Regions from separate parts of the Luteimonas sp. Soil_C_5 genome, predicted to be linked through region 1. Evidence: riboswitches for the same ligand, from Rfam matches in the RefSeq annotation. Region 1 holds a riboswitch; the other holds the start of a gene.
What was found. Region 1 has a riboswitch for cobalamin ahead of metE (5-methyltetrahydropteroyltriglutamate--homocysteine S-methyltransferase). Riboswitches for the same ligand answer to the same signal wherever they lie in the genome.

Region 1 (5,708 bases):
GGCGGCGCATGCGCTCGACGACGACATCGCCCGGCGCGCGCTGGCCCTGCACGACAGCCGCCGCTGGCAACAGGCGACGGTCGATGCCGATCTCGATTTTCCGGCCGGTGGCGATCTGTTCGCCTGCGCACTGGGCGTGCCGGTCGATGCGACGGACACGCCGCATCTGGTGCGACTGCTGCGGCGTTCGCTGGCCGATGCGGCGGCGACCAACCGCGCAGCCAAGGACCAGTGGCAGCGTCCGCGTCCGTTCCTGTCGAACGGCGGCGCGGTGTGCACGCCCGAGGACGATGCGCGGCTGCGGACCAGCGCGGCGTATCCGTCGGGCCACACCGCGATCGGCTGGACCTGGGCGCTGACCCTGGTCGCCGTGGCGCCGGAGCGCGCGGACCCGCTGCTGCAGCGCGGCCGCAGCTTCGCGGAGAGCCGCCTGGTCTGCAACGTGCACTGGTACAGCGACATCGTGCAGGCGCAGCTGGTCGGTGCGGCCACGTTCGCGCGGCTGCAGGCCAGCCCGGAGTTCCAGGCCGACCTTGCAGCCGCGCAACGCGAAGTCGCCGCGCAACGCGCGCGCGGCGCACACCCCACGGGCTGCGATGCCGAAACGATCGCCCTGCGTCGTTCGCCCGTGCCGACGGCCGACGCCGTCGACTGAGCGCGTCGGTCGGGGCTGCGACTGCACGCATCAGCCAGTGCGTACGCAACCCCTGCGCCGAGTGCCGCCGATCTCCAGGTCCACGCAAGGTGATCGACCCTGTGCAGACGGCGCCGCGCCACCGTCGACGGCCGCGCGCTGGATCTCACCCAGGTCGAGTTCCGCCTGCTGCGCACGCTGGCCGTATCGCCCGGACGCGTGTATTCGCGCGAACAGCTGATGGACCGTCTCTACGCCGACCATCGCATCGTCACCGACCGCACCGTCGACAGTCACGTCAAGAACCTGCGCCGCAAGCTCGGCGACGTGGGCGGCGAGGACTGGGTGCGTTCGGTCTATGGCGTCGGTTACCGCTTCGAGATTCCACCGACGTGAGCGCGAGGTGTCGCCCGGAGCCGGTATGGTGCGACCGGGCGAGACGCCCGACGCGCTGCCCCTTTCCCCCGTGCCTGGACGCTCCGATGAAATCCACTCTTGTACTGCTCGCTCTGGTTCCGGGCCTCGCCCTGGCGCAGACACGCGATGAACGCCCCGGTCCGCCCGACCAGCCGCCCGGCTGGTCGCTCGGCATCGCCATCGCCGCGGCCGACAGCCCCTATGTCGGCGAAGGCGCACGCGTACTGCCGTTCCCGACGTTCGCGTATGAAGGCGAGCGCCTGTTCCTGCGCGGTATCGCCGGCGGCATCCATCTGGTCGACACCGGCGCGTTCCAGCTCGACGCGCTCGTGTCCGCGCGTCTCGACGGCTTCGACATCGACGATCTCAGCACGTCGGGCCTGGCCGGCAACGGGCTCGACGCGCGCCTGCTCGACGATCGCGACCATGGCCTCGATGCCGGCATCGGCGCCTCGTGGTCGGGCAGCTTCGGCCGCGTGCGCGTGCAGGCCCTGGCCGATGTCACCGATACCAGCGGCGGTCACGAGTTCGGCGTCGAATACACCTACATGCTGCGGTCCGGCGCCTGGACGCTGCTGCCCAGCGCCGGCGTGCGCTGGCTGTCGAAGGATCTGACCAACTACTACTTCGGCACGCTGGATGCCGAAGTCGCGCGCGGCGTGACCCGCTACAACCCCGGCTCGGCCGTCGTGCCCTCGGTCAGCGTGGCTGCCATGCGTCCGCTCGGCGAACGCTGGAGCTTCATCGGCGGCGCCAGCTATCGCCTGCTGCCCGACGAGCTGACGGACAGCCCGTTGCTGGAGCGCGGCGCCGACGGCGTGCCTTCGCTGTTTGCCGGCGTCAGCTATCGCTTCTGACCCGCGGTCCGCACGCGGCGACCGGCCCCGGTTGCCGTGCTGCGTAGGCACTTGGCTGACCGTCGTCGCAGCGACGGCTGGCCGCGCCGCGCCCGGCCCGGCATCATCGGCGCCCCCGCTTTGACGAGTCCGTCGCCGGTGTCCGACCCCGATCCGAAGCCGCTGCCGCCCGAGCCGCCCTTGCCCAGCGACTGCTGCGACAGCGGCTGCGCGGTCTGCGTGCATGACACCTACGCCGAAGAGCTGCAGTACTACCGCGAGCAGCTGGCCGCGTGGCGCCTGCGCCATCCGGATGCCGGCTGAGCGGACGGCCCGCCGCGGGCCGTATTGACCTGTCCCCACGCGCGGCGTACCTTCGCCGGGCCTTGGTTCCATCTCTATATCGCGATATGGCGATGGATTAAAAGGGAAGCCGGTGCGCCGCGGTCCGTCCGTGGCAATTCCGGCGCTGCCCCGCAGCGGTAATTGGAAACGACCTCCGTCATCGCACTGGCGCCCGCACGGGCCGGGAAGCGACGGACAGTAGGCCCGCCACGTACGTGGCCCGTCCATGAGCCCGAAGACCTGCCCTGGCCGTCCGCGCATGACCGCGTGGACGTTCGACCTGGACCTCCGCGGGGAGGTGATCGGTGTCGTGCCACGCAGCGCGTGGTCGATCCCGCATGTCCGCGCGCAGGCCCGGTTCGCCCGAGGGGGCGAAGGTCGCCTGCGCTGTCCGTGGCCCCCGGGTCGCGGCGTGCGGTCCTTCGTGCCTCAAGCATCCAGCGCATTGAGGAGCACAGCACATGACACAGATCGGCAATCTCGGTTTTCCCCGCATCGGCGCGCGCCGCGAACTCAAGCGCGCGGTCGAGGCCCACTGGCGCGGCGTGGACGCCGCGGCGTTGCAGGACATCGCCCGCACCCTGCGTCTGCGGCACTGGACGCTGCAACGCGAGGCGGGTGTGGACGTTCCACCCAGCAACGATTTCTCGCTTTACGACCAGGTGCTCGACGCGGCGTTCTGCGTCGATGCCATTCCCGATCGCTATCGCGCACTGGCCGATGCCGATCCGCTGGCCGGCTACTTCGCCCTCGCGCGCGGGCATCAACGCGGCGGCACCGATCTGCACGCGCTCGAGATGACCAAGTGGTTCGATACCAACTACCACTACATCGTCCCCGAGCTGCATGCCGGCCAGACCTTCGCGCTGCGCGACGACAAGCCGGTGCGCGAATATCTCGAAGCGAAAGCCGCCGGCATCGAAACGCGGCCGGTGCTGATCGGTCCGGTCACGCTGCTGTGGCTGTCGAAGACCACCGATGGCAGCGATTGCTTCGCACTGCTCGAGCGCCTGCTGCCGGTCTATGCCGAACTGCTGGGCAGGCTGCATGACGCGGGCGCGGACTGGGTGCAGATCGACGAGCCGGCGCTGGTGCTGGATCTCGACGTCGCCACGCGGGACGCGTATCGCCGCGCCTACGCGGCGCTCGCCTGCAGCCCCCGGCCGAAGCTGCTGCTGGCGACCTACTTCGGTGCGCTCGACGACAATCTCGACCTCGCCGCATCGCTGCCGGTCGACGGTCTGCACGTGGATCTGGTGCGCGGCCGCGCGCAGCTCGATGCCGTGCTGCGCGCATTGCCGGCCGGTCACACGCTGTCGCTGGGCCTCGTCGACGGCCGCAATATCTGGCGTACGCGACTGGACGAGGCGCTGGTGCTCGCGCGCTACGCCGTGGAGGCGCGCGGCGCCGATCCGGTGCAGCTCGCGCCCTCGTGTTCGCTGCTGCACGTGCCGGTGGACCTCGCGCAGGAGAAGGCGCTGGATGCCGAACTGCGCAGCTGGCTCGCATTCGCGGTGCAGAAGCTCGGCGAACTACGCCTGCTGGCCGACGCCGTGGCCGATGCGGACGCGGCGGAACCACGCCTCGCGCAGGCGCGCGCCGATGTGGACGCCCGCCGCCGGTCCCCGCGCGTGCATCGCGATGATGTCGCCGCGCGCGTGTCCGCGGTCGCGCCCGGGGATGGGCGCCGCGCATCGCCGTTCCACATCCGGCGTGCGGCGCAGGACGCCTTGCGTCCGCTGCCGGCGTTCCCCACCACCACGATCGGCTCCTTCCCGCAGACCCACGAAGTGCGCGAGGCACGCGCGGCGCACAAGTCCGGCACGCTGGCCGACGCCGATTACGACGCCTTCATCGCCGCCGAAACCGAACGCTGCGTGCGCGCACAGGAGGCGCTGGGCCTCGACGTGCTGGTACACGGCGAGTTCGAGCGCAACGATATGGTCGAGTACTTCGGCGAGCAGCTCGACGGCTTCGCCTTCACCAAGCTCGGCTGGGTGCAGAGCTACGGCTCGCGCTGCGTGAAACCGCCGCTGATCTGGGGCGACGTCGCGCGACCCGCGCCGATGACGGTGCGCTGGTCGCGCTACGCGCAGTCGCTGACCGAGCGGCCGATGAAGGGCATGCTGACCGGACCGGTGACGATCCTGCAGTGGTCCTTCGTCCGCGACGACCAGCCGCGCGCCGCCACCTGCCGGCAGATCGCGCTCGCGCTGCGCGACGAAGTGCTGGATCTCGAAGCGGCCGGCATCGGCGTGATCCAGATCGACGAGCCGGCGCTGCGCGAAGGCCTGCCGCTGCGTCGCGAGGACTGGGCGGCGTACCTGGACTGGGCCGTCGAGAGCTTCCGCATCAGCGCATCGGGTGTGGCGGATACCACCCAGATCCACACGCACATGTGCTACTCGGAGTTCAACGACATCATCGAGGCCGTCGCCGCGATGGACGCCGACGTGATCTCGATCGAGACCTCGCGCTCGCGCATGGAACTGCTGGATGCCTTCGTGCGTTTCCGCTATCCCAACGGCATCGGCCCCGGCGTCTACGACATCCACTCGCCACGCGTGCCCGACGTCGACGAGATGACCCGCCTGCTGGAACGCGCCGCGGCACTGATCCCACCCGCGCAGCTGTGGGTCAATCCGGACTGCGGCCTCAAGACCCGCGGCTGGCCGGAAACGCAGGCCGCCTTGCAGGCACTGGTGGAGGCCGCACGGCGGATGCGCGGGACGACGCCGGTGACGCAGGCGGCATAGGCAGGAACGCCGCACGCCGGATCGTCCGGCGTGCGGTGGCGTCATCGTTGGATGGATCGCGCGCAGAGACGCCACAGATGCCGCAGCACGCGTCACCCATCATGCGTTGCCGCGATGACGCGCGCGTCCCTTGGATCAGCCCGCGTCGCCGTCATCCGGGAGCGCCCGGCTGGACATCACGCCGCGCCATCTGAAATCGATCAGCCCGTGCGGCACGCAGTCCCGCACGCGCGCGTTCGGCGACAGCAGAAATTCGGCGCGCGTGCGGAATAAACCGGCGTGTACGCGGACGAGCGGCACCCCGGATGCCACCCCGATGATCATCGAATGCGACGACGAGAACTGCAGGAAATCCTGCGCCAGCACCGCATCGATAAGCGCCGAGAGCGATGCCGTGCCTGACAACGGCACCGCCAGTGTCAGTGGGCCTGCCTGGTCGTCCGCCGAGCACACCGCCTCGCGCGTGACCGTGATGGTCTGCAGCGGCGTGTCGTGTGCGGTCATGGGTCGGCTGCGCTCGATCAGAACGCCGGAATCACCGCGTCGTCGTACTTCGTCTGGATGAAGGCGCGCACGTCTTCGCTGGTCAGTGCGGCGATCAGCTTCTGCACGCGCGGGTCATCGCGCTTGTCGGGGCGGCCGACGAGGAAGTTCACGTACGGCGAATCGGTGCCTTCGATCGCCAGCGCGTCCTTGCCAGGATCGAGGCCGGCATCGAGC
Region 2 (5,708 bases), on a different contig from region 1:
GCGCCGGGACGGCTGCGATCTCGTGGGCATGACCGGCATGCCCGAGGCCGGACTGGCACGCGAACTGGAACTCGATTACGCGTGTCTGGCCATCGTCGCCAACTGGGCGGCCGGCGCCGGCCCGCAGGTGGACGAAGTGATCACGTTCGACGACGTGCTCGCCAATGTCGCCGCTGCATCGTCCGGTATTCCGCTGCTGCTGCGCGCACTGCTGGCCCGGTGATTGCGCGGCGTCGCGATTGCTTTGCATACTCGGGACGCCGGCCGGGCGCCTTGCATGCCCGGTCGGCCATCACGTATCCAGACGAGGTCAGACGTTCATGCAATACGGCACAGTGAAGTGGTTCAACGATGCGAAGGGATTCGGTTTCATTGCGCCCGAGGACGGGAGCGCGGACGTCTTCGTGCATTACTCGTCGATCACCTCGACGGGCTTCCGTTCGCTGCAGGAGGGGCAGCGCGTCAGTTACGAGGTGACCCAGGGGCCCAAGGGCGCCCAGGCCAGCGGGGTTGCACCCGCCGCCTGAGTCGACGATACCTGACAACAAAAAAGCCCCGCGAATGCGGGGCTTTTTCGTGGACGATCGAGATGCGTCAGCGCGTGACCGGCGACCAGCGCAGCGCCAGACCGTACTCGCGACCCGGCTGGTAATACCAGTTCACGGTCTCGTAGTTTTTGTCGAACACGTTGGTCGCGCGGGCTTCCAGCGTCCAGTCGGGGTTGAACGCCCACGCGGCGCGCAGGTCCAGCGTGCCGTGGCCGGCGACGCGCACCGTATTGGCGGCGTTGTCGTAGCGGCTGCTGCTGGCGCGCAGCGTGGTGCCGATGCGGAAATCGCCGAAGCTGCGGTCGATGTCGAGACGGCCGCTGTTGCGCGCACGACGGGCGAGCAGGTTGCCGTTGTTGGCGTTGTCGCTGCGGTCGCGCGGATCGACGTGGCTCAGTTCGGTCGACAGGTCGAAGCCGGCGAGCGTGGTCGCGAACGTCAGTTCGGCGCCGCGGATGCGGGCTTCCTGGATGTTCTGCGGGACGAAGTTGCTGTCGAGGAAGATCAGATCGTCGACGCGGCTTTCGAACGCGTTGATCGACCAGTTCCAGTTGTCGCCGTACTGCGCGAGGCCGAGGTTGGCGGTCTTCGCACGTTCGGGCTCGAGATCCGGATTGCCACTGCCCCACGGGAAGTAGAGATCGTTGAACGTCGGCGCCTTGAAGCTGGTCGCGGCGCTGGCGTTGAGACGCAGGCCGTGGTCGAGGTCCAGACCCCAACCGAGGCTGCCGGTGGTGTGGCCACCGAACTGCTCGTTGTCGTCGTGACGCACACCGGCCTGCACGCGGTGCGCACCGAAGCGTGCCGTGTAATCGGAGAACACGGCGAAGTTGTCGCGCGAGGTCAAAGCGTAATCGGTCGTGCTTTCGACGTTGTCGGACATCCAGTCGAAGCCGAGCGTAAACCGCTGCATCGGCGCAAGGCCGATGTCGGCCTGCAACGAGGCGGTGTCGCGCCGGGTGTCGAACCGGCTGACGTCGCTGCGTTCCAGCGTGTCCTGGTCGCGGTAGTAGTTCTTTGCCTTGTCGTAGTTGCGACCGGCCTGCGCGGTCAGACGCACAGCGTCCGATGGGGCGTAGGTCAGCTTGCCGCCAACGACCTGCTGCACGATGTCGGCTTCGTTGCCGCCGAAGGGGCCACCGTCATATTCGTTGAAGGCGTCGGCATGCAGCGCGTTGCCTTCGAGGCTGAGACCGTCGGCGAGTTCCACCCCGCCACGCAGATTGAGCGACAGATTGCGGTAGCCGTCGCGGTCGGGCTCGTCGACCGAGCAACCGGCGCCGAAGTCGCCGTTCAATGGACCGCGGCCCCGACAGGCGTCGATGCCGTCGGTGCGCTGGAATGCGGCATCGACGCCGAACCAGCCGCGGCCGGCGCGGCCACCGATGCCGGCGCTGGCTTCGCGCAGGTCATGGCTGCCCACGCCGATGCGCGCGTGCGGGCTGATCGCGCCGGTGTTGCGGCGGGTGAAGATCTGGATGACGCCGCCGATGGCTTCCGAGCCGTAGAGGCTGGAGCGCGGACCGCGGACGATTTCGACCCGCTCGATCTGGTCGACCGGAATGTCCTGGAATGCGGCGAGGCCGGCGGTCGCCGAACCGATGCGCACGCCATCGACCAGCACCAGCACATGGTCGGATTCGCTGCCGCGCATGAAGATCGAGGTCTGCTTGCCTGGACCACCGGAGTTGCCGATCTGGATGCCGGCGCGACCGCGCAGCAGTTCGGGCAGGTCGCGCGCCTGGGTGCGTTCGATTTCGGCGCGGTCGATGACCTGGGCCGGCACGATGGTGTCGCCGAGCGTGCTTGCGCTGCGGTTGGCGGTGACGAGCACGGTGTCGAGTTCGCGCGAATCGGCGGCAGTCGCCGCGCCGACGACGGGCGAGACAAGGGCGGCGACGATCGCCACGGTCAGGGTACGGAACGGCATTGCTGTCTCCTTGGCGCACGTGCACCCACGCACATGCGACGGCTCGGTCATGGAGATCGCGCAGGACGGACACGGCTGCCGTCCGGACACCAGGTGCCCGGAACGCCGCCGCAATGCCCGCCGCATCGCAATCAGTGGACTTCGGGGCCGGTCTCCGGACTCGCGCGTGGGCCGCAGGGGCCCGGGCGTCGCGCCTTCCCGTGCCGGAGCACAGTGGCGGATGCGACGCCTTGTACACGCTTACCGTTGCGGGGGCAGTGCCGGAATGGAGGTCGCATTGCGACCGTCGTCACCGGCTTCCCGTTTCAATCCGCCGGACGAATGCCGGGGGATCACCTCGAAGCAGGCGGGATTGTACGTCAGCCGCCGGCGTTGGACCCGGGCGCCGCAAGAGGCGGGTGGCCATCGACGCGACGCATCGATGCGTCATGACGAGGGCTCAGTCGTCGTTGCGATCGAACAGGCGATCGAGCGGCGCGTCCGATGCATCGGTCGGCGCCTGGTGCACGGTCGTCGTCACCGGTCCCGCCGCGGGGCGGCCACGCGGGTCGGGCAACTGCGCGATGGCTGCTTCGGCGGCCTGCACCAGTGCATGGCGCCGGTCTTCGGGCACATCCTGCCAGTGACAGCCGCGCAGGGCGCCCTCGAGCGAGTACAGCAGGTTGAGGCTGGGCTTGAAGCCGGCGCGGCGCACGCGCATGAACGCGTCCAGTGGTCCGGCGGCCTCGAGATCCTCACGCGTGCGCACGCCCACCTGTCGCAACCAGGCCGCGGATTTCGGGCCGATGTTGCGCAGGTCGGACAGGCTCACCGCAGCGTCTCGACGAACAGTGCGGCGATGGCTTCCAGCCCGGTCTGGTCGTCGGCGTCGAAGCGCGCGGGCAGGGGGCTGTCGAGATCGAACACGCCGATCAGCTTTGCGCCGTCGAACAGCGGCACGACGAGTTCCGACCGGGTCGCGCCGTCGCAGGCGATATGGCCCGGGAAGGCATGCACGTCATCGACGCGCTGGGTCTGCCGGGTGCGCGCCGCAGCGCCGCAGACGCCCTTGTCGAGCGGGATGCGCACACAGGCTGGCAGGCCCTGGAACGGGCCGACGACCAGCTCGGTGCCGTCATAGAGATAGAACCCGACCCAGTTGAGGTCCGGCAGCGCGTGGTAGACCAGGGCCGAAAGATTGGCCGCATTCGCGATCCGGTCCGTTTCGCCATGCAGCAGGCCGCGGGCCTGCGCGGCGAGCGCGGCATACTGTTCGGGCTTGGTGCCGGTCAGGGCAGATGAGGTGAACATGTCGCGGAGTGTAGCAGCGGCCCCCCAGGGGCCAGACCGGCTGGATGGCCTGCCGCGCGATGGCGACGGCTTCCGTCTCCGCGGAATGCAGGCCTCGCGCCTGGAGACGTTCGTCGATGCCGCGTTCGCGTTCGCGGTGACGCTGCTGGTCGTGTCCTTCGACGCGATGCCGGCCAGCATGCCGGAGCTGCACGAGGCCCTGCGGCGCGCACCGGCCTTCATCGCCGGCTTCGCGATCCTGGCGATGTTCTGGGCGTCACACCATCGCTTCAGCCGCCGCACCGGGTTGGCCGATGCGCGCGTGACCACGCTCGGACTCGCACTGATCGCGGTGGCGCTGCTGTACGTTTATCCGCTGCGCCTGATCATGGGCATCTCGCTGCATTTCCTGACCGCGGGTTGGGCGCCGTCGCCGATGCCGATCGATTTCGGGGCCGGCGCGTTCCGCAGCCTGTACGTGATCTACGGACTCGGTTTCGCGGCGATGTGCAGTGTCATCGCACTGCTCAACCGGCACGCGCTCGCGCGCGCCGACGTGTTGGAACTGGATCCGGTGGAGCGCTGCCTGCTGCGCCAGGATGCCGGCGCGATGCTGTGGCTGATGATTCCGTGCGCGCTGTCGATCGTGCTCGCGCTGTTGCCGATGCCGGCCGCCAGTGTCTGGCAGGGCCTGCCGGGCATCATCTACTGCACGCTCGCGGTGCTGATGCCGTGGTACGGCCTGCGCAGTGCGCGTGAGCTGGCGCGCGTGCGCGCCGCGACGGAGGCGGGATGAGCACGCGCACCGTGCTGGTGACCGGGACCGATACCGGCATCGGCAAGACCCATTCGAGCGTCGCGCTGCTGCACGCGCTGCGCGGCGCCGGCCTGCGCGCGGTCGGCATGAAACCGATCGCCAGCGGCTGCGACTGGATCGACGGGCGCTGGCGAAACGAAGACGCGCTGGCGCTGCAGGCGGCCAGCGATCCGCGGCCGGACTATGCCGACATCAATCCGGTCGCGTTGCCGGAGCCGACGGCACCGACACTGGCCGCGATCGCGGCAGGCGTGCGCGTCGATGTCGCGCATCTGTATGCCGCACACGCGCGGCTCGCGGCAGGCGCCGATATCGTGCTGGTGGAAGGCGCCGGCGGCTGGGATGCGCCGTTGGCCGAAGGCCTCGAGCACCAGGATCTGGCGCGGCAGCTCGGCGGTGCCGTAGTGCTGGTGGTCGGGATCAGGTTGGGGTGCCTGAGCCATGCGCGACTGACCGCGCGCGCGATCGAGGCCGACGGCTGCCGGCTGGTCGGATGGATCGGCAACCGCATCGATCCGCAGTTCGCACGCGCGGACGATTACGTCGGCCTGCTGACGGACGCATTGCCCGCACCGTGTCTGGGCGTGCTGCCGTTCGTCGCAGACGCGGACGCTGCGCCCGCGCGGCTGACGCTCGATCCGGACTGGCTCGCCACGCTCTGACGGGCAGTGCCCCGTGTGTCGCGCTGCGCGGCATCGATCCGCGCGAGTCGCCGTCTCGCGCCTGACATAAGTCCACTGCGATGCAGCGCGTCATCGCCAATCAGATCGGTGTCGATCTCTAAAAAAAAACAGGCGCAGCCGAAGCTGCGCCTGTGTCCGTCCCAGTGTCGCGGGACCTCAGTGCCCTTGCGGCGCCGGGGCCAGACCGTCGTCGTCGCGATGGTCCGCCGGCGATGCTGCGGTCGTGTCGCGATCATGGCTGTGGTCGCGTGCGATCAGCAGGTAGAACGCCGGCAGCACGAACAGGGTGAACGCCGTGCCGATCGCCATGCCTGACGCGATCACGGTGCCCATCGAGAATCGCGCCGCGGCGCCCGGGCCGCTGGCGATCAGCAGCGGCACCATCGCGAACACCAGGGCGGCCGTGGTCATCAGCACCGGCCGCAGGCGGATCGCCGAGGCCTGCTCGATCGCTTCGGCCT

Region 2: another riboswitch for cobalamin. It lies ahead of btuB (TonB-dependent vitamin B12 receptor); the one in region 1 lies ahead of metE (5-methyltetrahydropteroyltriglutamate--homocysteine S-methyltransferase).

The regions. Positions count from the first base shown of each region.
Region 1 covers NZ_JBDGKA010000004.1:257,282-262,989, reverse strand. Annotated here, with positions in the region: gene AC3A5K_RS12990 (acid phosphatase) at 1-655, shown strand, start outside; partial or broken gene AC3A5K_RS12985 (winged helix-turn-helix domain-containing protein) at 770-1,030, shown strand; gene AC3A5K_RS12980 (MipA/OmpV family protein) at 1,117-1,908, shown strand; gene AC3A5K_RS12975 (oxidoreductase-like domain-containing protein) at 2,047-2,211, shown strand; cobalamin riboswitch at 2,258-2,494, shown strand; gene metE (5-methyltetrahydropteroyltriglutamate--homocysteine S-methyltransferase) at 2,694-4,988, shown strand; gene AC3A5K_RS12965 (hypothetical protein) at 5,124-5,492, opposite strand; gene AC3A5K_RS12960 (MetQ/NlpA family ABC transporter substrate-binding protein) at 5,510-5,708, opposite strand, start outside.
Region 2 covers NZ_JBDGKA010000001.1:877,962-883,669, reverse strand. Annotated here, with positions in the region: gene AC3A5K_RS04250 (S-methyl-5'-thioinosine phosphorylase) at 1-223, shown strand, start outside; gene AC3A5K_RS04245 (cold-shock protein) at 321-527, shown strand; gene btuB (TonB-dependent vitamin B12 receptor) at 595-2,478, opposite strand; cobalamin riboswitch at 2,607-2,833, opposite strand; gene AC3A5K_RS04235 (TfoX/Sxy family protein) at 2,918-3,289, opposite strand; gene AC3A5K_RS04230 (GAF domain-containing protein) at 3,286-3,768, opposite strand; gene AC3A5K_RS04225 (TMEM175 family protein) at 3,767-4,543, shown strand; gene bioD (dethiobiotin synthase) at 4,540-5,226, shown strand; gene AC3A5K_RS04215 (efflux RND transporter permease subunit) at 5,404-5,708, opposite strand, start outside.